DNA from 2 places in the Variovorax sp. GW531-E2 genome. Region 2 is predicted to be linked to the other one. Evidence: riboswitches for the same ligand, from Rfam matches in the RefSeq annotation. Region 2 holds a riboswitch; the other holds the start of a gene.
The links. A riboswitch is a leader RNA that binds a small molecule or an ion and turns the genes downstream of it on or off. The one in region 2 is predicted to bind glycine.
Positions count from the first base shown of each region.

Region 1: another riboswitch for glycine. It lies ahead of gcvT (glycine cleavage system aminomethyltransferase GcvT); the one in region 2 lies ahead of AC07XP_RS25050 (D-amino acid dehydrogenase).

Region 1 covers NZ_JBWKXQ010000003.1:39,423-54,381, forward strand. The annotation lists gene AC07XP_RS03050 (DUF3014 domain-containing protein) at 1-651, shown strand, start outside; gene AC07XP_RS03055 (hypothetical protein) at 769-1,008, shown strand; gene gcvP (aminomethyl-transferring glycine dehydrogenase) at 1,040-3,949, opposite strand; gene gcvH (glycine cleavage system protein GcvH) at 4,008-4,379, opposite strand; gene gcvT (glycine cleavage system aminomethyltransferase GcvT) at 4,451-5,626, opposite strand; glycine riboswitch at 5,674-5,778, opposite strand; glycine riboswitch at 5,791-5,881, opposite strand; gene AC07XP_RS03075 (hypothetical protein) at 5,913-6,449, opposite strand; gene AC07XP_RS03080 (L,D-transpeptidase Cds6 family protein) at 6,546-7,037, opposite strand; gene AC07XP_RS03085 (MFS transporter) at 7,281-8,471, opposite strand; gene AC07XP_RS03090 (AraC family transcriptional regulator) at 8,581-9,360, shown strand; gene AC07XP_RS03095 (TRAP transporter large permease) at 9,397-10,689, opposite strand; gene AC07XP_RS03100 (TRAP transporter small permease) at 10,700-11,212, opposite strand; gene AC07XP_RS03105 (TRAP transporter substrate-binding protein) at 11,293-12,267, opposite strand; gene denD (D-erythronate dehydrogenase) at 12,323-13,339, opposite strand; gene AC07XP_RS03115 (hypothetical protein) at 13,405-14,466, shown strand; gene AC07XP_RS03120 (electron transfer flavoprotein-ubiquinone oxidoreductase) at 14,527-14,959, opposite strand, start outside.
Region 2 covers NZ_JBWKXQ010000055.1:28,601-43,559, forward strand. The annotation lists gene AC07XP_RS24990 (glycoside hydrolase family protein) at 1-494, opposite strand, end outside; gene AC07XP_RS24995 (WbqC family protein) at 497-1,198, opposite strand; gene AC07XP_RS25000 (DegT/DnrJ/EryC1/StrS family aminotransferase) at 1,227-2,333, opposite strand; gene AC07XP_RS25005 (glycosyltransferase family 61 protein) at 2,355-4,118, opposite strand; gene AC07XP_RS25010 (glycosyltransferase family 2 protein) at 4,262-5,206, opposite strand; gene AC07XP_RS25015 (DegT/DnrJ/EryC1/StrS family aminotransferase) at 5,220-6,320, opposite strand; gene AC07XP_RS25020 (sugar 3,4-ketoisomerase) at 6,322-6,762, opposite strand; gene AC07XP_RS25025 (glycosyltransferase family 61 protein) at 6,782-8,410, opposite strand; gene rfbC (dTDP-4-dehydrorhamnose 3,5-epimerase) at 8,593-9,141, opposite strand; gene rfbA (glucose-1-phosphate thymidylyltransferase RfbA) at 9,138-10,025, opposite strand; gene rfbD (dTDP-4-dehydrorhamnose reductase) at 10,065-10,955, opposite strand; gene rfbB (dTDP-glucose 4,6-dehydratase) at 10,952-12,031, opposite strand; glycine riboswitch at 12,150-12,240, shown strand; glycine riboswitch at 12,285-12,391, shown strand; gene AC07XP_RS25050 (D-amino acid dehydrogenase) at 12,483-13,790, shown strand; gene AC07XP_RS25055 (RtcB family protein) at 13,810-14,959, opposite strand, start outside.

The DNA.
Region 1 (14,959 bases), on a different contig from region 2:
GCGTTGCCCGCGCTGGCCAGTTCCGATGCGCGTGTGATGAAGGCGCTCACCGAGCTGCTGGGCGGCAAGGCCGTCGCGGCCTACCTGCAGCCCGACGGCGTGGTGCGGCGCTTCGTCGCCACGGTCGACAACCTGCCGCGCGAGCAGGCGCCCGCCAGCAAGTGGCCCGTGCAGCCCGCGCCGCAGCGCTTCATCACCGAGGGGCCGCAGCAGGGCGGCGTGCAGACCATCGCGGCGAACAACGCGGCGCGCTACAACGGCATCGTGATGCTGGCCGGGGCTGTCGATCCGGCCAAGGCGGCGGCGGTGTATGCGCGGCTGTACCCGCTGTTCCAGCAGGCGTACGAAGAGCTGGGCTATCCGGGCCGCTATTTCAACGACCGCTTCATCGCCGTGATCGACCACCTGCTGCAGGCGCCCGAGCCCACGGGGCCGGTGCAGGTGAAGCTGGTCGAGGTGAAGGGCGACATTCCTTCGCAGCGGCCCTGGGTGCGCTACGAGTACGCCGATCCGAAGCTCGAATCGCTCTCGGCCGGCCAGAAGATCCTGGTGCGCATGGGGCCCGAGAACGAGCGCAAGATGAAGGCCAGCCTGCGCGGGCTGCGCGCGCAGATCGCCACCGGCGAGATCGCGAAGAAGAAGCAGCCCTGAGGCGCGATGCACTGACAGCGCCCCGCCTGCACGCCCTGTAGGCGCGGGCCGATTGCATGCGGCGCGAAGGGCCGAGATGATTTGCGCCTACGACTTCGAGGGCAAGCCATGAACCTGATGAGCGTCGATCTTTACCAGAGCACCACCGACCCCGGGAAATTCCTGGCGCTTCCCGCCGGCACCGACCCGACCGAACTCATGGGCCCGATGACCTTCGATCGGGACTACGCGCACATCAAGCGCTACCAGGCGGCCTTCGCGTTCGATCCGTCCGAAACCTACGCGGGCGTGAACGCCGCGAAGATCGCCGCGGACCTGCTCACCGTGAAGTGGGCGATGTACCGCCGCGAAAGCTGAACGGCGGGCGGCCTGCGCCGCCGCGCCTTCGTCAGGCTTCTTCGGTTTCCTGATACTCGCCCACCGGCACGCAGCTGCAGAACAGGTTGCGGTCGCCGTAGACGTTGTCGACGCGGCCGATCGGCGGCCAGTACTTGGCCTGCTTGAGTTCGGCCAGCGGGAACGCGCCGAGTTCGCGCGAGTACGGGTGGCTCCACTCCGTGCCGAGCAGGCTGGCGGCGGTGTGCGGCGCATGCTTGAGCGGGTTGTCGTCCTTCGACCAGACGCCTTCCTCCACACGGCGGATCTCGCCGCGGATGGCGATCATCGCGTCGACGAAGCGGTCGAGCTCGGCCAGCGGTTCGCTTTCGGTCGGTTCGACCATCAGCGTGCCGGGCACGGGGAAGCTCAGCGTGGGCGCGTGGAAGCCGTAGTCGATGAGGCGCTTGGCCACGTCTTCGGCGGTGACGCCGCTGGTGTCCTTGAGCGGGCGCAGGTCCAGGATGCACTCGTGCGCGACGTGGCCGTTGGGGCTCGCGTACAGCGTGGGGTAGTGGTCCTTCAGGCGGGCGCTGATGTAGTTGGCGCTGAGGATGGCCGTCTCGGTCGCGGCCTGCAGGCCCTTGGCGCCCATCATGCGGCAGTACATCCAGCTGATCGGCAGCACGGCCGCATTGCCCAGCGGCGCGGCCGACACGGCGCCCACGCCGTTCGAGGGCACGCCGGCCGTGGCGTGGCCCGGCAGGTAGGGCACGAGGTCTTCGACCACGCAGACCGGGCCGACGCCCGGGCCGCCACCGCCGTGCGGAATGCAGAAGGTCTTGTGCAGGTTCAGGTGGCTCACGTCGCCGCCGAACTCGCCCGGCGCGGCCACGCCGACCAGCGCGTTCATGTTGGCGCCGTCGACGTACACGCGGCCGCCATGTTCATGCACGAGCTCGCACAGTTCCTTCACGCGCGTTTCGAACACGCCGTGCGTGCTGGGGTAGGTGATCATCACGGCGGCCAGGTGGGCGCTGTGCTTCTCGCAGGCGCGCTTGAGGTCGTCCATGTCGACGTTGCCCTGTGCGTCGCAGGCCGTCACCACCACCTGCAGGCCCACCATCTGGGCGCTGGCCGGGTTGGTGCCGTGGGCCGACGAGGGAATCAGGCAGATGTTGCGGTGGCCCTGGCCCTTGGCTTCATGGAAGGACTTGATGGCCAACAGGCCCGCGTACTCGCCCTGCGAGCCCGCGTTGGGCTGCAGGCTGATGCCCGCATAGCCGGTGGCCTCGCACAGCCAGGCGCGCAGCTGCGCGTCGAGCTGGGCGTAGCCCTGCAGCTGGTCGGCGGGCGCGAAGGGGTGGATGTTGGCGAACTCGGGCCAGGTGATGGGGATCATCTCGCTGGTCGCGTTGAGCTTCATGGTGCAGCTGCCCAGCGGGATCATGCTGCGGTCGAGCGCGAGGTCCTTGTCCGACAGGCTGCGGATGTAGCGCAGCATCGCCGTTTCGCTCTTGTGGGTGTTGAACACCGGGTGCGTGAGGAAGGCGCTGGTGCGGCGCAGGTCTTCGGGAATCAGCGGCGTGGTGTTGGCGGCCAGCTCGTCGAAGCGCGGCATCGCGGTGCCGGCGGGCACGAACAGGGCCCACAGGGTTTCGATGTCGGCGCGCGTCGTGGTTTCATCGAGCGAGATGCCCAGGTGCTGCTGCAGGCGCTGGCGCAGGTTGACGCCGCCGGCCTGTGCGCGCTCGATGATCGCGGCCGTGTCGTCGCCGGTGCGGATCGTCAGCGAATCGAAGGCGGTGGTGTTCACCGGCTCGCGGCCCATCTGCGACAGGCCCTTGGCGAGGATGGCGGTGAGCACGGCCACGCGCTGTGCGATGCGCGTCAGGCCGTCGGGGCCGTGGTACACGGCGTACATGCTGGCGACCACGGCCGGCAGCACCTGCGCGGTGCAGATGTTCGAGGTGGCCTTCTCGCGGCGGATGTGCTGCTCGCGCGTCTGCAGCGCAAGGCGGTAGGCGGGCTGGCCGTGCGTATCGACGCTCACGCCGACGAGGCGGCCGGGCAGCGAGCGCTTGAACGAATCGCGGCAGGCCAGGTAGGCGGCGTGCGGGCCGCCGTTGCACAGCGGCATGCCGAAGCGCTGCGTGGTGCCGCAGACGATGTCGGCGTCGAACTCGCCGGGGGCGACCAGCAGCGTCAGCGCCAGCAGGTCGGCCGCGACGATGAAGGCGGCGTCGCACTGGTGCGCGTGGCCCGCGAGCGGGCGCAGATCGTGCACGTGGCCGGTGGTGGCGGGGTACTGCGCGAGCACGCCGAAGAACTCGCCGCTCACCATCAGGTGCGGCAGTGTTTCCGACACGGTGCTCACCTTCACCTCGATGCCCAGCGGCGCGGCGCGCGTCTTGATGACTTCGATGGTCTGCGGGTGGCAGTCGCCCGACACGAGGAAGACGTTGCTCTTGCTCTTCACGCTGCGCTTGGCGAGCGTCATGGCCTCGGCGGCGGCCGTGGCCTCGTCGAGCATCGAGGCGTTGGCGATGGCCATGCCCGTGAGGTCGCACACCATCGTCTGGAAGTTGAGCAGGGCTTCCATGCGGCCCTGCGAGATCTCGGCCTGGTAGGGCGTGTAGGCGGTGTACCAGGCGGGGTTCTCCAGGATGTTGCGCAGGATCACGCCCGGCGTGTGGGTGCCGTAGTAGCCCTGGCCGATGAAGCTCTTGAACACCTTGTTCTTCGACGCCAGCGTCTTCAGCTCGGCCAGCGCGTCGGCCTCGGTGACCGGCGCGGGCAGGCGCATCGGCCGGGCGCGGCGGATGGCCGCGGGCACGATGCCGTCGATGAGCTCCGCGCGCGTTTCGGAACCGATCACCGGCAGCATGCGCGCCTCGTCCGCCGCATCGATGCCGATGTGGCGGGCGAGGAATTCTTCGGCGTTCTCTAGTTCTTGCAAAGAGGGAAGGGCGGGAATCGGCATGGCGGTGAAGGCTCGGGGGAGAAGGAACGAAGGTGCGAGGAAGCTGCTGTTCAGCGGATCAGGATTCGGCGGCGAACTTGTCGTAGCTGGCGGCGTCGAGCAGGGCGTCGAGCTGCGCGGGCTCGCTCAGCTTGACCTTGAAGAACCAGCCGGCGGCCAGCGGGTCGCTGTTGGCCAGCGACGGGTCGGCGCGCAGCGCTTCGTTGACTTCGGTGATCTCGCCCGACACGGGCATGAACACATCGGCGGCGGCCTTCACCGACTCGACCACACCGGCGACCTCGCCTTGCGCGAAGGTCTTGCCCACTTCAGGCAGGTCGACGAACACCACGTCGCCCAGCGCGTCCTGCGCATGCACGGTGATGCCGACGGTGGCGGCGCCGCCTTCGGCCGCCACCCATTCGTGGTCCTTGGTGTATTTGATGCTCATGAAAAAACTCCTCGTGGAAAAAATGGAATCGGGGTGCAGAGCCTAGCCGGGTCTGCGGTGTTCAGTGTCGGTCAGCCGCGGTAGTAGCGCGTCGGCACGAAAGGCATCGTCGAGACCTCCATCGGCACCGGCTTGCCGCGCACGATGGCCTGCACGCGCGTGCCGGGCTCGGCGAAGGCGGCGGCCACGTAGCCCATGGCCACGCAGCGGTCGGCCGTGGGGCCGAGCAGGCCGCTGGTGACGGCGCCGATGTCGTGGCCTTCGAGCGACTGCAGCAGCGTGCCGTCGCGCACCGGAATGCGTTCGAGTGCCACGAGGCCGACGCGCTTGCGCGTGAGCGTCTTGTGGTCGGTGTGGCCGGCCGCGCCCGAGGCGACGGCGGCGAGCTGGGCCAGCACCTTGGCCGCGCCCGGAAAACCGCCTTCGCGCGCACCGCCCGCGCGGCGCACCTTCTGGATCGCCCAGTTGAGCGAGGCTTCGACCGGGGTGGTGGTGGTGTCGATGTCGTTGCCGTACAGGCACAGGCCGGCTTCGAGCCGCAGCGAGTTGCGCGCGCCCAGGCCGACGGGCTTCACCTCGGGCTGCGCGAGCAGCAGGCGGGCGAGGGCGTCGGCGTCTTTTGCGGCCACCGAGATCTCGAAGCCGTCTTCGCCGGTGTAGCCGCTGCGGGTGACGAAGGCGGCGATGCCGCCGATCTGCACCGCGCCGCCGGTCATGAACACGAAGCGCTCGATGCCGGGCGACAGGCGTGCCAGCGTGGCGGCGGCCTGAGGGCCTTGCAGTGCGAGCAGGGCGTGGTCGGGCAGGGGCTGCACCTGGCAGCGTGCGCCGATCCTGGCCTGGATGTGGGCGATGTCGGCCACCTTGCAGGCGCCGTTCACGATCACGAAGAGCGAGCCATTGCCTTCGTTGAAGAACATCAGGTCGTCGAGGATGCCGCCCTCGTCGTTCAGCAGCAGGCCGTAGCGCTGCTTGCCGGCGGGCAGGTCGATCACGTCGACGGGCATCAGGGTTTCGAACGCGGCGGCGGCATCGGGGCCGACCAGGCGCAGCTGGCCCATGTGCGAGATGTCGAACAGGCCGGCCGCATCGCGTGTGTGCTTGTGCTCGGCCATGAGGCCGGCGGGGTACTGCACGGGCATGGAATAGCCGGCGAAGGGCACCATGCGGGCGCCGAGCTCCACGTGGAGGTCGTACAGCGGGGTCTTGAGAAGTTGAGTATCCGAAGAAGCGGAAGAAGCGGCCACGGGGCACTCCAAAGGGGCAGTCGAAATCCATGGCTGCAACGCCACGGGCCACCCCTGCTGTCCGCTTTACCTGAGAGATTCGCCCCACGATCGGGGTTTGCTCCTTCGGTGGGCCGCGTGCAATGCCACGGCCTCTCTCCAGCAAGGAAACGCCGGTGGTTGCCGGCGTCTTGTCAGTCCTTTTGCCTGAGCGTTCGGGGAACCCCTGCGCCTTCGGCGGCCCCGTCGCGCGGGGCTCTCTCCTGACCCGGCGAGTGTAGTGGATCGCGGGGCCGGGGCTGGCGGCTCAGTGCACGGTTTCTGCCGGCGGCAGCAGCTTGTCGATGCGCTCGCGCAGCGAGTCGGCGCGCTCGGGGCCGGCGGCTTTCTCGATCTCGGAGAGCATCAGCGCGGCGATGGTCAGCATGGCCTCGCGGTCGCGGGCCTCGCGCAGGGCGTCGCGCATCTGGTTGGCGAAGCGCGGGTCGCGGCGCACGAACATGCGCTCGCAGATGTCGAACAGGAACATGCGCGTGGTGGCCAGCGAGCGCTTGCCGTCGAAGCTGTCGGCCGAGGTGGCGACCTGGATCGGCTCGGCGGCGGGGACGGGCGTGGGGGCCGGTGCAGGAGGCGGCGCGACCGGGCGCGCGACCTGCAGGTAGCCGCGCTGCATCAGCCCCTGGATCGCCTGCTCGGCCTCGACGCGGCTGGGGAACAGCGGGCTGAAGTCGGTCAGCGAGCGCCGGCCGTCGGCCATGAGCAGCAGGGCGCGCTCACGCTGGCTGAGCGTGCGCTGCCCGGCCTGGAGTTCGTCGCGTGCCTTCTCGGTCTTGGTGGGGAACATGGCGGCCACAGCTTTCGGAGGTCGAAGGCTGCAGCATCGTTGCAAGTGGTGACATCTTCGTGAACCATTTGCCTTACAGGGACAAGGCGGCGCGCGTCAGTTGCCCGCGCTCTCCTTGCGGATCAGCCAGCGCGGGCCCACGCGCTGCAGCTCGAGCGTCTTGCGGTCGGTCTCGGTGAGCGCGTCGGCGCTGTAAATCTGCCGGAACTGCGCGCTGGCCGAGGTGCCCTGGATGCTGATCACCAGCCCCTCGATGCCCACGCTGATGCGCGACTTGCCCGTGATGCGGGCGCGCCGGTCGGCCTCCCAGCGCTCGCGGGTCTGGCCGCGCGCGGGGGTGAAGTCGCTCGCGTAGGCGGCGAGGTAGCGCTCGACGTCGCGCGCGGACCAGGCGGCGGCCCAGGCGCGCACGGCGGTTTCCACTTCGGCGAGGTGGGTGACGGGATTGGTGGGATTGGCGGGGGCGGCTGCTGGTGCAACGGCTGCAACGGGCGCAACGGGTGCGGTGGCCGGCGTGGCCGCGATACCGGCGGTGGCCAGCAAGCCGGCAGCGACAAGGCTGCTGCCCTGGGCGACGATTCGGTGCATGGCGTCCTTCTCTTTCCTTCTTCTTGTCTGTCAGGCTCGACGTCGAAGCTTGCGTCGATTCTGGCAGTGAAAGAGAGCGCGTGCGGCGTTGAATCGCCCACGGATTTCGGTGGTCCGTGGTTCAGGGCGCGTGCACAGGACACCGGGTGCTTCCCTCCGCGAATATCCCCCGCCTTCGGCTCCTCCTTGATTTCGCTGCGGGAAGCACCCAGTGCCCTGTGCACCGGGTGCGCGGGGCAGAGCTCAGGCCGCGGCAGCCTCGCCCGCCATCACCTGCACCGTCCGGTTGCGCAGCCGCAAGGCCAGCACGGTCGCGACGCACAGCACGCACAACACCACCGTGAGCGTCACGCCGAGCCCGCGTGCATCCGACAGCAGGCCGAACAGCGGCGACACCAGCCCGCCGACCGAGAGCGCGAGGCCGAGCGTGATGCCGCTGGCGGTGGCCGGGTTGCGCGGCAGGTAGTCCTGCGCGAGCGTCACCTGCGCGGCGAAGGGCAGGAACATGCTCATGCCGAGCCACGCGGTGCAGGCCAGCGCCGCGCCGGGCGTGGCGGCGAGCACGAGGCCCGCCATGGCCGGCAGCGCGAGCAGGTAGCCGCAGCGGATCGTGCCCATGCGCCCGATACGGTCGCCGAGCCAGCCGCCGGCCAGCGTGCCCACGGCCCCTGCGGCGGTGAAGGCGGTGAGCGCCGCGGCGCCCTGGAAGGTGCTGCCGTGCAGGTCGCGCGTGATGCGCAGCGAAAGCATCGACAGCACCGTGACGTACGGGATCGACCAGCCCACGATGGTCGCCACCAGCAGGCTGAAGGCGCGCCAGTCGTTGTGCGGCTTCAGCACCTGGGCGCGGGCCTGCGCGGCGCGCGCCGCCGTGGCCGCGTGCTGGGCGGCCGCGCTGCGCCGTGCATTCGCCGCGACCCACACCACGCCCATCGCCACCGCGGGAATGCCCAGCAGGTAACTGCGCGACAGGCTGCCGCCGCCGACCACCGTGGCCGCCAGCACGGGTGCGAACGAGGCGCCGATGGTGCCGCCCACCGAGAACACGCTCATCGCCTTCTGCGAGGCGCCGCCGGCCGCGCGCGCGGCCACGGTGGCGGGCGGGTGGTAGGCCGCAATGCCCAGCCCGCACAGCGCGACCGCGATCCAGGTCAGCAGGTAGCTCTGGCTCAGGCCCGCCAGCACCACCCCCAGCGCCGCCACCAGGAAGCCCACGGGCACCAGCCAGGCGCGCGGGTGGCGGTCGGCGTACAGGCCGAACAGCGGCTGTACCACGCTCGACAGCCCGGTGGCCGCCAGCATCAGGCCGCTCACGGCCGTGTAGCTGTAGCCGCGCTCCAGCACCATGAAGGGCAGCAGCGCGGGCACGAGGCCCTGGTAGAGGTCGTTGACGGCATGGGTGCCGGTGAGCAGCCCGAGTCGGCGCGTGTTCATGCGATGGCTTCTTTCCTGGATGTCCGGTTGGAGAAAAAGAGGGAGAAAAGCCATCGTAGGAAGCCAGGGGAAGATGTTCTCGCTACGAATGTGCAAACATCATCGTGAAATGGACAAACTGAATCTGCGCCCCGACGAGGGCGAATCAACCCCGCGCGCCGTGGCCGTGCTGGCCACCGATCCGGCGGGCGACGCTTTCATTCCGCCGCATGCGCACCGGCGCGGGCAGCTCATCCATGCGATCTCGGGCGTGATGATGGTCGGCGCGGCGGCCGGCAGCTGGGTGGTGCCGCCGGGGCGCGGCGTCTGGGTGCCGCCGGGCATGACGCACCAGATCCGCATGGCGGGCGAGGTGAAGATGCGTACTGTCTTCGTTGAGCCCGGCACGCGCGCCGACCTGGGCGCCGAGTGCCGCGTGATCCACGTGGGGGCGCTGTTGCGCGCGCTGATCGTGGCGGCCGTGTCGCTGCCGCTGGACTACCCGCCGGGCGGGCGCGACGAGCGCGTGATGGAGCTGATCCTCGACGAGATCGAGGCCGCGCCCGCACTGTCGCTGCATGTGCCGATGCCGCGCCACGCGCGCCTGGCCGCGCTGTGCGAGGCGCTGATCCGCGACCCCGCGCAGCCCGCCACGCTCGACGGCTGGGCCGTGCGGCTCCACATGAACGCGCGCACGCTGGCGCGGTTGTTCGAACGCGAGACCGGCATGACTTTCGGTGCATGGTGCCGCCAGGCGCGGCTGCTGCTGAGCCTGCCGCGGCTGGCCGCGGGCGCGTCGATCCTGGAGGTGGCGCTGGCGCACGGCTACGAGAGCCCGAGCGCCTTCACCGCGATGTTCCGCCGCACGCTCGGCGTGCCGCCGAGCCAGTACCTGCACCCGCCGGCGTGAGGCGAGTGCGGGCCTGGGCGGGAGCGGCCTGCGCCGCTACTTGAATCCGAGCGCGCGCGGCAGCCAGGTGCTGAGCATCGGCACGAAGGTCAGCAGCATCAGCACCGCGCCGTGCGCCCACAGGAAGGGCACCAGCTCCTTCACCAGCGCCGACATCGGCACCTTCGACACGTTGCAGGTCACGAACAGCAGCCCACCCACCGGCGGCGTGATCATGCCCAGCGTGAGGTTGAAGATCACGATCATCGCGAAGTGCACCGGGTCGACGCCCAGCTTGATTGCCACCGGCGCCAGGATCGGCGCCAGCACCATCACGCCCGGCAGCGGCTCGATGAAGATGCCGAACAAGAGCAGGAACACGTTGACGATGATCAGGAACATCCACGGCGAGAGGTTCATGCTGATGAGCCATTCGGCCATCTGCTGCGGAATGCCCTCGATGGTCAGCACCCAGGCGAACGAGGCCGACAGCCCGATGATGATCAGCACCGACGCCGACAGCAGGGCCGAGCGCGACAGGATGTCGGGCAGCATCTTCCACTCGAGCGTGCGGTAGATGAACTTGCCGCACACCAGCGCGTAGAACACCGCCACCACCGACGCTTCGGTGGGCGTGAACCAGCCGGCGCGCATGCCGCCCAGGATCACCACCGGCAGCAGGATGGCGGGAATCGCCTTCCACGTCGTGATGAGAATTTCGCGCAGCGGCGGCGTCTGGCCGTCGCCCTTGTAGTTGCGCTTCTTCGAGACGTAGAAGTTCACCACGCACATCGCCACCGCGATCAGGATGCCCGGCACGATGCCGGCCACGAACAGCTGGCCGACCGACACGGTCTCGTCCTGCAGCGCGTAGATGATCATGATGATCGAGGGCGGAATGATCGGCCCCACGATGGCCGTGGAGGCCGTCAGCGCCGCAGCATACGAGCGGTCGTAGCCGGCCTTGTCCATCATCTTGATGAGCATCGAGCCGGGGCCGGCCGCGTCGGCCAGCGCCGAGCCCGAGATGCCCGAGAAGAAGGTCAGCGACACCACGTTGGTGTAGCCCAGCCCGCCGCGCCGGTGGCCGACGAACTGGCCCGCGAAGCGCAGCAGCACCTCGGTGAGCGAGCCGCCGCTCATGAGCTCGGCGGCCAGGATGAAGAAGGGCACGGCCATCAGCGGAAAGCTGTCGATGCCGGTGAAGGTTTCCTTCAGCAGCACCATCAGCGGGTAGCTTTCCGCGAGGATCAGGGTGGCGGCCGTGGCCAGGCCGAGCGCGAAGGCCACGGGCACGCCGATGGCCAGGAACACGCAGGCGGAGACGATCAGGACAATGCTGGCATCCATGGTCTTCTCCTTACAGCGAGGCCGACGCGTTGGCGTCGAAATGCGCGTCGGACGCGAACTCGCGGTTCAGCACATAGCCGCGCACCACCAGCAGCCAGTGCACGATCAGCAACACGCCGCCGATCAGCATCGCGCTGTAGATGTAGGCGAACGGAATCTGCGTCACGGCGGTGAGCTGGAACATCGTGCGTTCCATGTAGAGCCAGCCGTACCAGACCATGAAGCCGAAGAAGGCGAACAGCAGCCCGGCCACCACGATGCGCACCGCCACGGCCGCGGGCCGGGGCAGGGCGTCCTGCAGGTTCTCGACGGCGATGTGGCCGCCGTAGCGCAGCACGGGCCCGGCGCCCAGGAAGGTGAGCCAGATCATCATGTGGCGCGACACCTCTTCGGCCCATTCGATCGACTGGTTCGTGGTGTAGCGCAGCACGACGTTGGTGAAGATGATGACGGACATGGCCGCCAGCAGAAGGATCAGCGCCCACCGGTTGGCGGCGAGAAAGTAGCGCTCGAAAGCTTGCACGTTGTGGTTCTCTGTGGTGTCGGAAATGCGAAGCGCCCGGCACACTGAGGCGGGCCGGGCGCGGTCGGGGCGGAGCAGTCTTACTTGACGTCCGTGATCTTCTTGATGTTGTCGGCGCCGAATTCCTTGGCGTAGCCCACATAGGCCGGCTTCAGGGCTTCGCGGAAGGCCGCGCCGTCGACGGTGCGCGTGACCTTCATGCCGTCTTTCTCAAGCTGGGCGATGCCGTTGTTCTCGTCGTCGTTGACCTTCTTGCGCTGCGCGATCGACGCCTTCTTCGCCGCTTCGGTGAACACCTTCTTGTCGGCGTCCGACAGCTTGTTCCACACCTTGGGCGACAGCAGCAGCAGCGCCGGCGAGTAGACGTGGCCGGTGAGCGACAGGTGCTTTTGCACCTGCGAGAACTTCGAGGACAGGATCACCGGAATCGGGTTTTCCTGGCCGTCGACCGTGCCTTGCTGCAGCGCGCCGAACAGTTCCGGGAAGGCCATCGGCGTGGGCAGGATGCCGAAGGTGCGGTAGCCGTCCATGTGCACCTTGTTTTCCATGGTGCGCATCTTCAGGCCGGCCGCGTCGGTGGGCTTGACGATGTCGCGCTTGCTGTTCGTCATGTGGCGGAAGCCGTTTTCGGTCCAGGCCAGCGCGATGATGCCCTTGCTCGGGAATTTGGTCAGGATGTCCTGGCCGATGGGGCCGTCCATGACCTTGCGGGCGTGGTCGTAGTCGCGGAACAGGAAGGGGATGTCGACGATCTTGACCTCGGGCACGAAGTTGCCCACGGGGCCGGTCGAGGTGTTCAGCAGGTCTTGCGTACCGAGCTGGATCGCTTCGATCTGCTCGCGCTCGCCGCCCAGCGCCGAGTTGGCGAAGTGCTGGCACTTGAAGCGGTTCTGGGTGTTCTTCTCGACCTCTTCGCAGAACACGGTGGAGCCCACGCCGTAATGCGATTCCTTGGACGTCGCATAGCCGATCTTGAGAACGGTGGGTTGCTGCGCGAGGGCGGCGGTGCCCAGGGCGAGCGAAAGGCAGGCGGCGGCGATGTGGCCGAATTTCATGGTGTCTCCGGGGAGTTGGGGGTCGAAAGCGCGTCAGGCGCAGGTCAGGAAATGACTATGCACCAATAACCAGTTTGACCGCGTCGGGACTTTCACGGACGTAGGCGCGGATCACTGCGTCGAAGCTCTCGTCGGCCGTGAGCCCGAGGGCCCGTGCGCGCGGCGTGTCGAAGCGCCCGGGCCAGGTTTTCACGATGCGGCGGATGGCGGCGTCGGGTGTGCGGTCGAGCAGGTCGGTGGCGGCGCGGCCGGCCACGCGTTCGAGCGCGGCGGCCATTTCGCCCACGGTGGTGGCCAGCGAGGGCAGGTTGAGCGCGGTGCGCGGGCCCCAGTCGGCGTCGCTGGCTTCGGCGGCGCGCACGATGCCTTCGATGGTCCGAGCCGGCGAGGCGATGGCCACGGGCGTCTCGTCAGGCACCGGGCAGGCCGCGCGCAGTCCGGCGAGCGGCTCGCGGATCATGCCGCTGAAGAACCCCGAGGCCGCGCCGTTGGGCAGGCCGGGGCGCACGCTCACCGTCATGAGGCGCACGCTGCGCCCTTGCACGAAGCCCTTGCGCGTGTAGTCGGCCACCAGCTGCTCGCCGATGAATTTCTGGATGCCGTAGCTGGTCTGCGGCGTGGGCAGCGTGTGGTCGTCGATGAGCGCGGGCAGCGGCTGCTCGGGCGAATCGCCGAACACGGCGAGCGAGCTGGAGAACACCAACACCGGGCGCGTGCCGAGCGCGCGCAGCTTCTCGAGCAGGCCGTGCGTGGCGGCGAAGTTGCTGCGCATGCCCAGGTCGAAGTCGGCCTCGCATTCGCCGCTGACGGCGGCCGCCAGGTGGAACACCGCGTCGGCCTCGCGCCAGAAGGTGGCGTCGTCGTCGGCCAGTTGGGCGTTGAGGTCGCCGGTGGCGGCCGCGATGCGCGGGTTGGCCGCGAGGTCGGGCGGCGGCGGGGCGCGGTCGACCAGCGTGATGCGGGCGATGTCGCGGGCGGGCGCGCCGGCGAGCGAGAGCTGGCCCAGGGCCAGGAGGGTGCGCGCCAGGCGCGCGCCGAGAAAGCCGGCGCCGCCGGTGATGACGATGTGCATGGGGTCTTGTCTCCTTGTGTCCTTGTGTCGCGAGGATAGCGTCGGCGGTATCGCACAATTTGCGCATGCCCATGTTGCCTCCCGATCTCCTTGCCACCCTGCGACTGCCTGTGCTGCAGGACGCCGACCTCGACACCCAGGCTTCCTTCTTCAAGCGGCCGGAGGTCCGTGCGCTCTACTTCGAGGTGGTGGAGGGCTCGGCGAAGGACGAGGTGCTGCGGGCTGCCATCGCGCGGCTCGGCGAGCTGCATCCGCACCGGGCCGCGTTGCTGGCGGTGTTCTGCGGTGCGCTGGTCGAGAACGGCGCCGATCCGCAGCTCATGTTCGACGCCGTGCGCCAGCTGGCCGGGCGCCTGCTGGCGTCGCTGGCGCCTTACTGCGCGGCGCAGCCGTACGAACCCGACGAGGAGGGCGACGAACCGCAGGACGAGGCAGAACTCGCCGCCTGGCAGGCCGCCGAAGCGGCGCTCGCGGCACTGTCGCCGCAGGCGCGTTTCGAGGTCGATGCGCTGCAGCGCGCGGTCGACCTGCTGGTGCTGCCGCTCATGACCATGGTGGTGCGCGACGTGCGCAACCACCAGTCGCTGGTGGCGGACGCAGACCTGCTCGCGCACATCGAGGCGATGTACGCCAACGACTCGCTGCCCTTCGAGGCCTTGCACTTCCTGCGCGCCGCGGCCCAGCTGTCGTACGAGGACGAGCTGGTGGTTTTGCTGCCGGCGTCGCGCGCGGGCATGGTCGTTCGCGCCCAGGGCCTCAACAACAACTTCCACGCCTTCTCGCTGCTGCAGGACCTGATGGAAACGCACGCCCAGACGCTGGGCATCCGGCAGCCGCCGCGCACGCGTCGCGACGCGGACAGCGATGCCGCCGCCTTCCTCTGGCTGCAGGCAACGGCCTTCGCCCAGGGCGAGTTGGTGGACCGCATGGCGTGGTCCTGGGGGGAGGGTACGCTGCGCGAGAACGCGCGCCGGCAGGGGCGGCTGGTGCTCGTCGCGCTGGAGACGGACGACAAGCCCGCGCGCGGCTGGACCGGGTTCACCCACGTGCTGCACGCCGAGCAGAACCCGCAGGTGTCGCTGGTGCACTTCCTCACGCCCGACGAAGTCGCCGCGTACCTCGCCTGAAGCGCCATGAAAAAAGCCCTCCGAAGAGGGCTTTTCGAGGCGTCTTGAGGACGGGGCGTCTTACATGCCCACGTAGTTCGGACCGCCGCCGCCTTCGGGCGTGACCCAGACGATGTTCTGCGTCGGGTCCTTGATGTCGCAGGTCTTGCAGTGCACGCAGTTCTGCGCGTTGATCTGCAGGCGCTCCTTGCCGGCGCTGGCTTCGTCGGGCACGAACTCGTACACGCCGGCCGGGCAGTAGCGGCTTTCGGGGCCGGCGAACTTGGCGAGGTTGACGTTGACCGGCACCGACGCGTCCTTCAGCGTCAGGTGGGCGGGTTGCTGCTCTTCATGGTTCGTGTTGCTGATGAACACGCTGGAGAGGCGGTCGAAGGTGAGCTTGCCGTCGGGCTTCGGATAGACGATGGGCTTGCACTCGGCGGCCGGCTTCAGGTACTGGTGGTCGGGCTTGTTGCGGCGCAGGGTCCATGGGATGTGGCCCTTGAGCAGCCAC
Region 2 (14,959 bases):
TCGTTGAAGCGGCGGATCTTCGGGCCGCTCATCACGAAGGGTTCGTTGGGCGAATACCCCAGCACCGGCCCGATGCCGAGCTTGGTAAAGGTTTCCCCGTTGTCGTGGCTGATTGCGCCGCCGATGGCCACGTTAAAGGGCACCGACTCGCAGCGCGTCCACCCCGCGTAGTAGGCGCGAACGGCCGCGCCGTCGCGCGCCACCGACACCGGGTAGATGCCGAACTCATCGAACGCACCCAGCGGCCCCAGCGGCAGGATCGGGGTTGCGCTGACGTTCAGCACCTTGAACAGGTCGCGCCGGTCCAAGTCAAGAAAGGCCGAGTAGCTCACGTACTGCCCCTTGGCATCGGCCTTGGGTCGGCACGAGAAGTACACGCGCACGAAGTCGTCGAAGAGCAGGGTCGCGGGCGCTTGCGCGAACTCATTCAGCCACTCGCGGCCATGTTGAGGGCCGGGGCTGAAGACCTTCCCCAGCTTTTTCCACTTGAACATATTCAGACCAATTCGAATTTCGGCAGCAACGAGTCTCTGATCTCGTCGGCGGGATTGAACATCATGACGTCGACCATCGACAGCCACGGCACAAACGGGTCCTTGCCGAACTGCTTGTACTCAATGGGCAGGGGCCGTATGAACTGCAGCGCAATGCCCTCCTGGGAAAAGCGCTCGCGCGAATAGAGTTCCAGGCCGCCGATGGTGTTGATATAGGTACCGGCATGGCAAGCCTCGCAGATGGCGAGCACACGGTCTTCGCCCTTCTGCGCATGATCGGCCGGTACGCCGGACGAGATCGCGATGGGTGTCGTGATGCCGAGGTACGTGCAGGTCTGGACGATCGAGCCGTGGATGTAGCGAAAGAGATTCGTCTCCTCGTTCATGACGAGCGAGCGCAGGAGCTCGATGCAGGGCTCGAAGTACGGCGCGGACCGGTACGCGCCGATGAACTGGTTCAGCAGCTTCTGCCGGTTGAAGTCAGCGGCCAGTTCGCGCTCGACGACGTCCAGCGCATCGGAGTCCTTCTTCAACGGCAGCGAGAAGACGGCGTCCGCGCCACCCTGCAGCAGCCGGTTGCGGTTGATCCAGCCCTTCTTTGTGTACTTGATGTTGTCGTACACCACGAACAGGTCCACCGCCGCGATCAGCTGGAAGTAGCCGATGTACGGCAGAAAGTACGGTTGCATGATCCCGACCTTCATCGCGCCGCCCTCCGTTCTTTGCACGCGCTCACAGCGTCGCGATCAGATCGACGATGCGTTCGACCTGATCGAGGCCCAAGTCCGGATAGATCGGCAGGCAGAGGATGCGGTCCGCCGCGCGGCTCGCGTTCGGCAGGTGGTCGCGACTGGCCGTTGGGAGACCGCGGTACATCGGGAACTCGGAGATCAACGGATAGAAATAACGGCGCGGGTGGACCTCGTGCGCCTTCAGTTGGGCGTAGAGCTCGTCACGCGACAGGCGGTACTCCGGTCCCACGAGGATCGGGAAGTACGCGAAGTTGGCCACCGATTCGCCGGCATCGGGAAGGCACACGATGCCCGGCACGCCGGCGAGCAAACGCCGGTAGGCGCCGTCGATGGCCCGGCGCAGATCCAGCGCGGTGTGCAGGTGCTTCAACTGCAGCAGGCCCAGCGCGGCATTGAACTCGCTCATCTTGCCATTGATGCCGGGCGCTACCACGGTGACTTCGCCCACATGGCCGAAGTTCTTGAGCTGGTCGATGCGGGTCTTGGTGGTCGCATCCTTGCAGACGATGGCGCCGCCCTCGAAGGTGTTGAAGACCTTGGTCGCGTGAAAGCTCAGCACCGACATGTCGCCGTGCCGCAGGATGCTGCCGCCCTCGTCCTGCACGCCGAAGGCATGCGCCGCGTCATAGATCACGCGCAGGTTGTAGGTGTCAGCAATCGTCTGGATGGCCTGGGTGTCGCAGGGATGGCCGTAGCAATGCACCGGCATGATCGCCGTCGTCTGCGGCGTGATGAGCGCCTCGATGCGCGCCGGATCGAGATTCAAGGTGCGCGGGTCGACGTCTGCGAAGACGGGCTTGATGCCGTTCCACAACAGCGAGTGCGAAGTGGCCACGAACGAATACGGCGTGGTGATGACCTCGCCCGTGATGCGCATCGACTGGAGTGCCGTGACCAGCGCGATCGTGCCGTTGGTGAAGAGCGCGATGTGCTCCACGCCCAGGTACTCGCACAGCGCCTTCTCCAACTGCTGGTGGAACGGCCCGCCATTGGTGAGGATCTTGTTGTCCCAGATCTGTTGCAGATAGGGCAGGAACTCGTCCAGCGGCGGCAGGTAGGGCTGGGTCACATACACGGGCTTGGTCATGGGCGTTTCTTCTTTTGAACCTCAGGAGCCCAGCATGGCGAGCACTTTTGTGCGCACCCTGTCCGCCGGGACGACATAGTCGGAATGCTTGAAGCTGGTGCTTTCGGTGGCTTCACCTTCCATGAACTCGGGCTTGAAGCCGAGATCAAGGATGGGGCCCAGCCAGCCCCCCCAGTTGAAGCTGTTCTGCTGGCCCAGGATCAATGCCTTCACATCGGTGGCCGCGAAGATGAGGCTGTTGAGCGCGGAACCGTTGGGCGCGACGATGAACTCGGCTTCGCCGAAGGTTCGCACCTGGCGCGCAAAGTCGTACTCCTCCAGGAAGATGGATTCGAAGCCCAGGTCCTGCAGCCGCTCGATAATTTCGGCTTCGTTGCGCAACAGCCGCCAGGCACTGTTCTTTCGCGACAGGAACAGCCTGCGTGAGCGCTGGGCGGGCAGCGGATACCGCGCTGCCATCTTGTCCTTGATGTACTGCATCGACTCCGCAGACCATGACGCTTGGCGCTCCGGGGGGACCGTATGGTCGCGAAACAGCTCGACCGGAAAGAAAGTCGTCGTCGGCGCCACATGAAGGCGCCCGACGTTCAGCGCGTGCCCGGTCTCCAGGCGATACAGCGGGTTCCCGACCAGCGCGGCGATGAAGTCGAAATGAGATGCAGGCATCTCGGCGTCAACGATGATCGGCAGGTTCGAGAAGCGCGGATGTTTCTCGAAATGGCGAAGCTTCGGGAGAAACTCGGCGAACCAGTGACCATACGCATTGCTTGCGAGGCCGGACAACATGATCCCCTCCTCGAGATGCGCGGTAGTGCCAATGGGTGCCAACAGCAACGCATCCGGCCGCTGCGCCAGCACGGTCTTGTCGTACGCCAGGCTGACCTGGTTTCCATACAGCTCGTCTGCCAGCACATCGGACACCACGCAGTCATCACCCACATAGACCAGACTGGACGCACTGACGATCCGCGCATTGCGCAGTTCGGCGAGATAAGGCTGGCTTGCGAGCACCTGCTGTTCGTGCGGGTCGCTCGCATAGACCTCGGTCGGTGCGACGAGGCGTATCGAAGGCGGCGCTCCCAGGCTCTGGTAACCCTCCCGGTTTTCGAGCGCCCAGTCCTTCACGGACCGGATGCGCCTGAACGACGGCTTTTGCCCCTCGTCGGCCCCCTCATCCATTTGCTCGAGCATGCGCACCAAGTCGGCATCCCGGCGCCAGAAGAACAGGAACTTCAAGGCCAGTGGCAATGGCAGTTTGTCCTTGGCGTACAACATGTCGAAGAGCCTGGAGAGTGCTGCGCCTTCGCCGCTGTCTGCCCGCACCATCGCCATCCTCATCGCGGCCTCGAACGGCTCGACGATCGACTCTGCGGGCAGCTCGCAGCATCTCATGTACAGGGACAAAGCTTCCCCGGAATGCCCCATGGCGCTCTCGGTGTGCGCAAGCAACAGGTTGGCATAGTAGTCGTTGCCATTCAAGGCCACTGCGGCACGGAGGTACTCCCGTGCATCCGCGTGCTGCTGCATCTGGGCGTAGGCATGCCCCAGGAAAAGCGACGCCACGAAATTCGATTCCGGCACGTCGATCACGGTGCGACAAAGGCTGATGGCCTCGTCGAATCGCCGCTCTCCGGCCAGCGCCATCCACTTGGCGTGTTCGGCGTAGATGTCGACCTTCCGCACAGCCTCAGGAGGCGCTGCGACAGGCGCCGGACCGAGCGGTTGGCGCGCATCCACCACCGAGGGGGATCGGCCCGTCAACCTTCGAATGATTCTGGACAGCATGAGATGAGATTGTTCCTGCGTTGGGGAGCCCGGCGATCACCGGAGAAACCCGTCAATCCGTGCGAGCACGTTGAAGACTGCTTCGGCGCCTTCAGGCCGATCGCTCATCCTCGGTCACGGCGGTTTTCTTCAGCATCGCCCCCTCACACCGCGGTCAGGGCGAATCGCGTGAGGTTGAGGCCGAAACGCTCGGCCTTGGCCAGGAAGACTGGGTCTTCCGCCAAGGTCACGAGATGTTCGACCCCCATCATGCGTATTTCTTCCCGAGGATGAGACAGGAGAAAGAGCGCCTTGTCGAACGAGGTCAATGGCGTGTCAGGGTTGGCCACCGGTTCGAAGAGGCTGGGAAACGCGCGCCGAAGCTCTGCCGGCGCCCCGGTATCCAGAAGCGACCTGAAGATCGGGATGGACTCCGCCGTCGAGGCAAAGCTTGCGCGCGTCGACGAGAGGTTGGCCGAATGCCGGCGATAGCGAACAACACGCGGCCCTGCTTCTGCGAGCTTCAATCCGGAGGCCGCGGCGCGCAGCCAATAGTCGTAGTCCTGCAACTGGATGAGGCCGGGGCGGAACGTCCCGGTTTTCCGAACCGCCTCGCGACGCATGAACGCGGTAGGCGCGCACAGGAAATTGCCTTCCAGCAACAAGGTACGCAGCAGCGGCTGTACAGGCCGTTCGTCGAAGAACACCGGAAACGACTCGTCGGCCAAGGGTCCGCCTTCGGCGTCGATGAGGAACGGCTTCGAGAACACGATGTCGTTCGACGTGGCGTGCAGGAGTTCCAGTTGGGTGCCGATGCGGTCCTCGACGCACACATCGTCGCCCCCCAGAAGCGCAATGAACGCCCCATCGGCCGCCGCAAGTCCCTTGTTGATGGCCGACGAGGGACCGCCATTCCTTTGCTGCAGCAACACGATCCGGTTGCCGAACTCGGTGGCCAGCAGTTCGGCCCCGCCATCGGTCGAACCGTCATCCACGACGACCACCTGAAGATTCCGGTGGGTTTGCCTCAAGGCGCTGTCCACCGTTTCAACGACGAACTTCGCCTGGTTGAAGATGGGGATGACGACAGTGACCAGCGCCGAAGACATGCAACGCGCTCTGTCAGGAGAAGAACTTGCGGATGTGTCCGACCACAGCATCCACCTGCTCCGGCTTCATTTGCGGCCAGATAGGAAGCGACAAGGTCTCGTTCGCCGCGGCGGTCGCCAGCGGCAGGCTGTCGGCCGGCAACCCGAGCTCGGCGTAGGCGCCCTGCATGTGCGGTGCAATGGGGTAGTGCACGAGCGTCTGAACGCCCTGGGCCGTCAGGTAGGCCGACAGTTCGGCACGGCGTCCCGTGCTGACCACGTACAGGTGGAACACGTGCGTGCTGTCCGCAGGCACGAACGGCGTGCGGAGGTCGCCCACACCTTCCAGCCCTTGCGAATACCTCGCGGCCAGCGCACGGCGCTGGTCGTTCCATGCGTCGAGGCGGCCCAACTTCGCGCGCAGCAGTGCAGCCTGCAACTCGTCCAGGCGAGAGTTCACGCCCGCAACCTCGTGCACGTACTTCTGGCTGGAGCCGTAGTTGCGCAGCATGCGCAGGTTGGCCGCCAGTTCATCGTTGTCGGTCACCACGGCGCCTGCATCGCCCATCGCGCCGAGATTCTTCGTCGGGTAGAAACTGAACGCCGCTGCATCGCCGAGCGAGCCCGCCCGCTTGCCGTTGTGGGTCGAACCGTGCGCCTGGGCCGCATCCTCCAGGACAAAAAGTCCGAGCGGTCGCGCAATCGCGTTGATGGCATCCATTGCAGCAGGCAGGCCATACAGATGCACCGGCATGATGGCCTTGGTCCTGCTCGTCAGCTTTTCCTTGATCCGGGCCGGGTCCATCAGGTAGGTCGCCGGATCGATTTCGACCGGAACCGGCGTGGCGCCGACCATCGAAACCCCCAGCCACGAGGCGATGAATGTCTGCGAAGGAACGATGACCTCGTCACCCGCTTTGATGCCCTGCGCACGCAGGGTCAGCGCCAGCGCATCGAGTCCGTTGCCCACGCCGATGCAGTGCTTGACGCCGCAGTAGGCCGCAAACTCCTTTTCGAAGGCCGCGACCTCAGGGCCCATGATGACGTGGCCACTGTTCATGACCCTCGAAAAGGCCTGCTGAAAATCGTCTGCCAACTCAGCATGGCCAGCATGAATATCAAAAAATGGAGTCATGTTATTTACCTTTTCGTGCCACTGAAATGAATTCTTCGTAGTTTCTGATGTAGTCGGATTCTTCGTACCTCATCGAGGCAAGAACCAGACAGACGGCACCAGAAGAAAAATTGTTCAACTCTCGCCATACCAGGGACTTCATGAAAATCCCTTGGAATGGCCTGTTGCAGGTAACTGTTCTTCTTTCGTACCCATTGTCAAGAACGACATCAAAACTACCCGCAACAGCAATGATCAATTGCTGCAATTGATGATGTGCATGCCCGCCCCGAGCTTCGCCCGCGGGAACGTCGTACAAATAGTAAACCCGCTGAACATCAAAAGGAATGTGACGTCCTCCTTCGACGAACGTCAAATTTCCCCGTGGATCGGTCAACCGCTCCAGGTCGAGTATTTCTACAGCATTGTCCAGCGAAAATTCAGGAGTTTTGGTTTCTTTCATCGGCAGTCCCTTTGCTCTTTTATTCCTCGTCGGAAATTGCAGCAATCACTGCATCTTCATCGACATGGTAGTCATCGTGTACGCTGTAAATGTCATCTCGCACGTGTGCGCGCGGCCCCTGCACAATTTTTACCTTGGCGCCAGAAACCCGACCCAGGAGCTCCCAAAAATAGAGCTGATGGCTGGGATGATCGGAAGCGAGAACGACCACTTTCGCTCCTGGCTTGCACCAAACCATGTTGGTCATCTGCGCCCCCGTCGGCCCCACAATCACTTCAGCGTCCTGGAAGGCCCGGATTTGCGCCTCGAGATCCAATTCATCGGTGTGCACCACCTCGAATCCGAGTTTCTCGACGCGGGCTTCTATTTCTCGCTGATTCAATAGCTTTCGATAGCTGCCATTGCGTGCTGCAAAAATCTTTCGCCCTCGCGAAAAATCTTTCGTCGCAAAAGCGCGTTGACATCTTTCCACGCCCGCACGAATTCGATTGACATCGAGTCCCGTCTGGCGAGCCATCTCACCGCCATGGTAGGCATCCACAACCGAAGTCATGTCAGAGGGATAGTACATCTGCTTCACGCGATACAAAGTCCCCGACTCCAGCAGGATGACCGGGCGTTGCTCAAGATTGGCCAGCTCAAGCAGCTTCGCGATGTTGGGGTGAAGACCTTCTGTACAAAGAAAAGGCACATTCAAAGGCACATCAGCCTCTTCCGCCAGCAGCATTCTTGGAAGCGTTTCTGCAATGAAATGAAAGTAATTATTTTCATACTCATGCATGATGTGAAATCCGCGCTCTATCCAGGCAGCCTGCCGAGCGTTCACCTCTATATGCAGATGTCCAAGTGCCGCAGAGCGCCTCGCCTTTCCATATTTGATGGCGGCGTCTTCTCTGCACAGAAAATGCGCATTTTCGTCATGCAGCACAAAATTCGCCGGACCGATCAGATAGCGGGTTCCGGCAATGGCGGTCGTGTCATTGATTTCGGCAACAAATCCGACCTTCGGATAATCCGGGGGGCCATCGAGGCCCTCGCAAAACCCGGGCGCAACGCGATGAAGAACCCGTCCCGCACCGCCAGCCTGAGACGCCACTGAAAACACCGAGCCAACCGGCAGATCGATGGAGCAAGGCCGAGCTGCATAGGAAGGTGTCAACGCTCCCATGAATTCGGACAAGGCGGGAACAGAATCAAAATGCGCCAGCCGTGCCGGCAAACGCCCCTCGGCCGCACCGAATTTCAAATAGTGCAGCAACGGGCTCAATTGCGTGGCGGCGACATCGGGGTATTCATCCAGATACCACTGCGGATCGAACCTCACGCTGGGCGCGTCCCCTGCACGCTCTCCAATTTCGAGATAGTGGGCCAGCGGGTTCTTTTCCGCCGCACGCAATTCGGGATGGCGATCGAGATACCAGGTGGTATCGAACATGGGATTGGGATTTCCCCTCAGGAATCCCCCTCCCAGATAGTGCTCCCACGGGTTGGCGATCAGTGCACGGTCCGGCAGCCCCTTGAGGTACCAGGCTGCGTCGAAAAGCTCCACCAGCTGCGGCGTCTTGCGCGGCAGCCGCTTGCGAAGCGCCCCTTTGGCGGCGTCCAGCAAGCTCTCTTTCTTTTCCTTGATGGCAGGCGAACTTTTCACGGCTGCGCGGCCCTGATGTCGTCCGGACGACCGATGGCGATCCCCTTGCACAGGCACCCGTACGCGACCAGCCCGTTGAAGTCAGCAAGTTGTCTCATCTGGAATTGGAATATTTTTGAGATGGCCCGCGTGGGAAGGGCTCTGAAGAAAACGCCGCAAACCGGCTGCTGGTCGACCTGTAATCAGCCGGGAATTTCGGCGCTCAGGAAGGTCGGCGCTGCCGCGTCCTTGGCGGACAGCTTCGGCGCGATGCCCGTGTCAGGCCACTCGATCGCCAACGTGGGGTCGTTCCACGCGATGCAGCGCTCGTGCGCCGGTGCGTAGTAGTCCGTCGTCTTGTACAGGAAATCAGCCGACTCGCTGAGCACCAGGAAGCCGTGCGCGAGACCCGGCGGAACCCACAACTGCCGATGGTTGTCTTCCGACAGCTCACTGCCCACCCATTGCCCGAAGGTCGGCGACGACCGACGGATGTCCACCGCCACGTCGAACACCGCCCCTCGAACCACGCGCACCAGTTTTCCCTGTGGTTGTTGCACCTGGTAATGGAGGCCTCGCAAGACCCCCTTGGTGGAGCGCGAGTGGTTGTCCTGAACGAAGTCGACGCGCTGGCCGACGGCTTCGTCGAAAGCCTTCTGATTGAAGCTCTCGAAGAAAAACCCGCGTGCGTCGCCGAACACCTTGGGTTCGATCAGCAACACGTCGGCGATGGCCGTCTGCGTGACCTTCATGAGCGCACACCTTCGGCCAGCAAATGGCTGAGGTACTTGCCGTAGCCATTCTTCTGCAACGGTGCTGCAAGCTTGGCCAGTTGTTCGTTGTCGATGAACCCATGGCGCCACGCGATCTCTTCGGGGCACGCGATCTTGAGCCCCTGCCGATGCTCCAGCGTCGCGATGAACTGCCCGGCTTCCAGCAGACTTTCATGCGTACCGGTATCGAGCCAGGCATAGCCGCGCTGCATGATCTGCACGTTGAGCCGGCCAAGATCGAGGTACGCCTGGTTGACGGCCGTGATCTCGAGCTCGCCTCGCGCACTCGGCTTCACGGCCTTGGCGATGTCGATGACCTGGTTGTCGTAGAAGTACAGGCCCGTCACGGCGTAGTTGCTCTTGGGCTTGAGCGGCTTTTCCTCGATGCTGCTGGCCTTGCCTTGTGCGTCGAACGCGACCACGCCATACCGCTCCGGGTCATGCACGTGGTACGCGAACACAGTGGCTCCCGCGTCCTGCGCGTCGGCGCCGCTCAGCAGATGGGCAAAGTCATGCCCATAGAAGATGTTGTCCCCCAACACCAGCGCGCTCGGCGAGTTCCCCACGAACTTGTCGCCGATGATGAACGCCTGCGCCAGGCCATCGGGACTCGGCTGCACCGCGTACTGCAGGTTGATGCCCCACTGGCTGCCGTCGCCCAGCAGCTGCTGGAAGCGCGGCGTGTCCTGCGGCGTGCTGATGATCAGGATGTCGCGCATGCCGCCGAGCATCAGGGTGCTCAGCGGGTAATAGATCATGGGCTTGTCGTACACCGGCAGCAGTTGCTTGCTCATGGCGAGCGTGGCCGGGTGCAGGCGGGTGCCGGAGCCACCGGCAAGGATGATGCCTTTGCGTTGCGTCATGGGAGTCTTCTTCTGTGAGGGGCAGGAAAAATCAGTCGGTCAGAGCGTCTCGCGCAGCATGCGTGCCACGCCTTCCTGCCAGGGCGGCAGTCGCAGACCGAAGGTGGTCTGCAGCTTGGTGGTGTCGAGCCGCGAGTTGTGCGGCCGCTTCGCGGGCGTCGGAAAGGCGCTGGTGGGCACGGCCTCCACGGCCTGCGGGCCGGCCTTGAGTTCGACGCCGGCCTGCTGCGCCATCTCGAGCACGAAGCGCGCGTAGCCGTGCCACGTGGTCTCGCCGCCGGCGATGGCGTGGTACAGCCCGGCCTTGGTCGGGTCTTGCAAGGTGGCGCGGATGGCGTGCGCGGTGATGTCGGCCAGCAACTCAGCCCCGGTGGGGGCGCCGAACTGGTCGTCGATGACCGTGAGCTTGTCGCGCTCCTTGGCCAGGCGCAGCATGGTCTTGGCGAAGTTGCCGCCGCGTGCGGCGTACACCCAGCTGGTGCGAAAGATCAGGTGCTTCGCACAATGCTGCGCCACCAGCTGCTCGCCTTCGAGCTTGGTCTGGCCGTACACGCTGAGCGGGCCGGTCGCGTCGTCTTCCTTCCAGGGCTTGGTGCCGCTGCCGTCGAAGACGTAGTCGGTGGAGTAATGCACCATCAGCGCGCCGATCTGCTGCGCCGCCTCGGCCACCACGCCGGGCGAGGTGGCGTTGAGCTTGCGCGCGAAGTCGGGCTCGCTCTCGGCCTTGTCGACGGCGGTGTGCGCGGCGGCATTGACGATGACGTCGGGGCGCACCGCCAGCACCGTGGCGGCCAGCTGCTCGGGGCGGCTGAAGTCGGCGTGGAAGTCGGTGCTGTCGAAGTCCAGGGCGACCACTTCGCCGAGCGGCGCGAGGCTGCGCTGCAGCTCCCAGCCGACCTGTCCACCTTTGCCGAGCAGCAGCAACTTCATGCGGAAGCCTTTGCAGGCGCAGCGTCGTATTGCTTCTCGACCCATTCGCGGTACGCGCCGCTTTGCACGTTGCGCACCCACTCGCCGTTCGCGAGATACCACTCGACGGTCTTGCGGATGCCGGTGTCGAAGGTCTCGGCGGGCTTCCAGCCGAGTTCGCGCTCGAGCTTGCGTGCATCGATGGCGTAGCGGCGGTCGTGGCCCGGGCGGTCCGTGACGTAGGTGATCTGTTCCTTGTACGGCTTGCCGTCGGCGCGGGGGCTCAGTTCGTCGAGCAGCGCGCACACGGTGTTGACGATCTCGATGTTGGGCTTCTCGTTCCAGCCGCCGACGTTGTAGGTCTCGCCGAGCTTGCCGGCTTCGAGCACGCGGCGGATGGCGCTGCAGTGATCCTTCACGTAGAGCCAGTCGCGCACCTGCATGCCGTCGCCGTACACGGGCAGGTTCTTGCCAGCCAGCGCGTTGACGATCATCAGCGGGATCAGCTTCTCGGGGAAGTGGAACGGACCGTAGTTGTTCGAGCAGTTGGTGGTGACCACCGGCAGGCCGTAGGTGTGGTGCCAGGCGCGCACGAGGTGGTCGCTGGCGGCCTTGCTGGCCGAGTACGGGCTGTTGGGCTCGTACTTGTTCTCTTCGGTGAAGGCCGGGTCGGTCTTGGAGAGCGAGCCGTAGACCTCGTCGGTCGACACATGCAGGAAGCGGAAGGCCGCCTTCTGGTCGGCCGGCAGGGCGTTCCAGTAGCCGCGCACCGATTCGAGCAGGCGGAAGGTGCCGAGCACATTGGTCTGCACGAAGTCTTCCGGGCCGTGGATCGAACGATCCACATGCGATTCCGCGGCAAAGTTCACGACGGCGCGGGGTTTGTGCTCGGCCAGCAGGCGATCGAGCAGTGCGCTGTCGCCGATGTCGCCTTGCACGAAGACATGGTTCGCGTTGCCCTTGAGCGACGCCAGGGTCTCGAGGTTGCCCGCGTAGGTCAGCTTGTCGAGGTTCACGACGGGCTCGTTGCCCTGCGCGATCCAGTCGAGTACGAAATTGGCGCCAATGAAGCCTGCGCCGCCGGTAACCAGGATCATGGAGTCCCCTGCATGTAGAAAAAAGTTTGCTTTACCAAAAATCAACATTCAATTATCCCATCGGTGTGAAGTGCCGATGTACAGGGCTTGGCCGGCTTGCGGGGCCCGCCTACAATCGCCAACAATTGCAGGAGAGCGGGCCTCCACGGAGGCCCTACCGAAGGCGCAAACTCCCATAAACGCTCAGGTCGGCCCGACGAAATTCCAGGCAACGCCCAGGAACTTCGGCAAGGGGTCAGTACTGCACTCATCGATACAGCCGTCTGGAGAGCCGCCACGCCATGTGGCGCACCGAAGGAGCAAACCCGCTGCGGGTGCAGCAGGGTGAATCTCTCAGGTACCGAGGACAGGGGGAGCGGCAACTTGGACATCGGTCGTCCGGTTGCTCGCTATTGATTCAATAGCACTCCACGCCCGCCGTTCAAGCGCTGCAAACTCAAAGGTACTTGCAATGCGTGTGATCGTTCTTGGCGCCGGCCTGCTCGGCGTGACTTCGGCCTACTACCTCCAGCAACTCGGCCACGAGGTGACCGTGATCGACCGGCAGGCCACCCCGGCCGCCGAAACCAGCTTCGCCAACGGCGGCCAGATCTCGGTCAGCCATGCCGAACCCTGGGCCAATCCGAGCGCGCCGCTGAAGGTGCTGCAATGGCTCGGCAAGGAAGACGCGCCGCTGCTCTTTCGCATCCGCGCCGACATGCGCCAATGGCTCTGGGGCCTGCAGTTCTTGCGCGAATGCACCCCCGCGCGCACCCGCCACAACATCGAACAGATCGTTCGTCTCGGTACATACAGCCGGGAAATGTTGCAGCAATTGCGTCGAGACACCGGCCTGAACTATGACCAGCGCACGCAAGGCATCCTGCACTTCTACACGACGCAAAAAGAATTCGACGGCGCCCTCGCGCCCGCCGAACAGATGCGTGCCCTGGGCTGTGAGCGGCTGGTCATCTCGGCCGACGAGGCCATCAAGATCGAACCCGCCCTCGCCCACATCCGCCCCCAACTCGCCGGCGCCACCTACACCGCCGAAGACGAATCGGGCGACGCCAACCGTTTCGCGCGCGAGCTCGTGAAGCTGGCCGAGGCGGCCGGCGTGAAGTTCCTCATGAGCCACACGGTGACCGCGCTGCGCGAAGCGGGCGGCAGCATCGACCACGTCGAGGCGACCGACAACGAAGGCCGCTTCCAGCGCATCCGCGGCGATGCCTTCGTGCTTGCGATGGGTTCGCTGAGCCCGCTGTACGCGGCGCCGCTGGGCATCCGCCTGCCGATCTACCCGGCCAAGGGCTACTCGGTGACGCTGCCCGTGAAGGACGCGTCGAAGGCGCACCAGGTCTCGCTCACGGACGACGAATACAAGCTGGTGTTCTCGCGCTACACCTCCGAGTCGGGCGACCGCCTGCGCATCGCCGGCACGGCCGAGCTCAACGGCTACGACCGCGACCTGAACCGCGTGCGCTGCGAAGCCATCGTGCGGCGCGTCGAGGAGCTCTTCCCCGGCGCCGGCGACACCGAACGCGCGCAGTTCTGGACCGGCCTGCGCCCGGCCACGCCGAGCAACGTGCCGCTGATCGGCAAGACCAAACTGCCGAACCTGTTCCTCAACACGGGCCACGGCACGCTCGGCTGGACGCACGCCTGCGGCTCGGGCAAGTCGATCGCGCGCATCGTGAGCGGGCTGGCGCCCGAGGTCGATTTCGCGTTCGCCGGCATGCCGGCGCCCGCGCCGCGCGCCGTGCAACCCGCACTGGGCTGACACGACACGCGCCCTCGGGTCATGCCTTGAACGTGACCCAGGGCTTGAGCCGCACGGCGCAGCGGATGAGCCCCGCGCTTTCCTGCGCCTCGATCACCGCGCCGATCGGCTTGTAGGCCTGCGGCGCCTCTTCGATGCGGCGCTCTTCGCGCAAAGTCACGCATTGCCAGCTGGCATCGGCGTCGCCGGGTGCGGGCCGCATCGCGCGCACTTCCTGCCGACGCATGCGCCGGCCGGCCCCATGGCTGCACGACCACAGCCAGTCTTCATGCCCCAGCCCGGTCGCGAGGTACGAGTGATCGCCCATCGACCCGGGAATCAGCGCCAGGTCGCCCGCGTGCGCCGGCGTCGCGCCCTTGCGATGGATGTTCATGCCGTGCTCGCGCAGCACGACGTTGTGCGGCACGTCGACCACCAGCGTCGACGCCGTGGCGCCCAGCAGTTCGGCGAAGTCCTTGCGCACCAGCTCGGCCAGCACGACGCGGTTGGCCCAGGCATAGCGCGCGGCCACGCCCATGGCTTCGAGGTACTCCTGCGCCAGCGGCCCGGCCAGGCCGTACAGCCCGCTCTTCGGGTGGCGCAGGCCCTGCGGCCACTCGGCCCGTGCGCGGTCCATCCAGCGGCCGCCGACATGGAACCCGATGTCGCGCGAGCCGCTGTGGATCATCACCACGACCTCGCCGGCCTTGAGCCCCGCGCGGTAGGCCGCGTGCCGGTCCATCACCTGGTCGACGACCTGCAGCTCGACGAAGTGGTTGCCGCTGCCCGGCGTGCCCAGGCACGGGTCGCGGAACACCTCGTGGCGCGCGCCGGTGTAGGCCGGCGGTGCGTGCCGCGACTGCCCGCCGAAGCTCGCCAGGCCGATGCACGCGCCGATCTCGGCCTGCAGCCGGTCGCGGTCGCACGAGGCCCAGAGCCCCTCGTTGCGCACGGCGTCCAGGAACGCGGCCGGCCCTTCGTCGAACAACGCGCGAAACGCCGCCGTGTGCACCGGCACGTCGCGCCCGTTGTCGAGCAGGCTGCGCGTGAGCCGCGCGAGCAGCTGCGTCTTGTGCGGCGCCACCTGGTCCAGCGTGAGGCCGGTGGTCAGCAGGCGCATGCCGCAGTTGATGTCGGTGCCGACTGCGGCGGGAATCACGAAGTCGCCATCGGTCGCGACCACGCTGCCC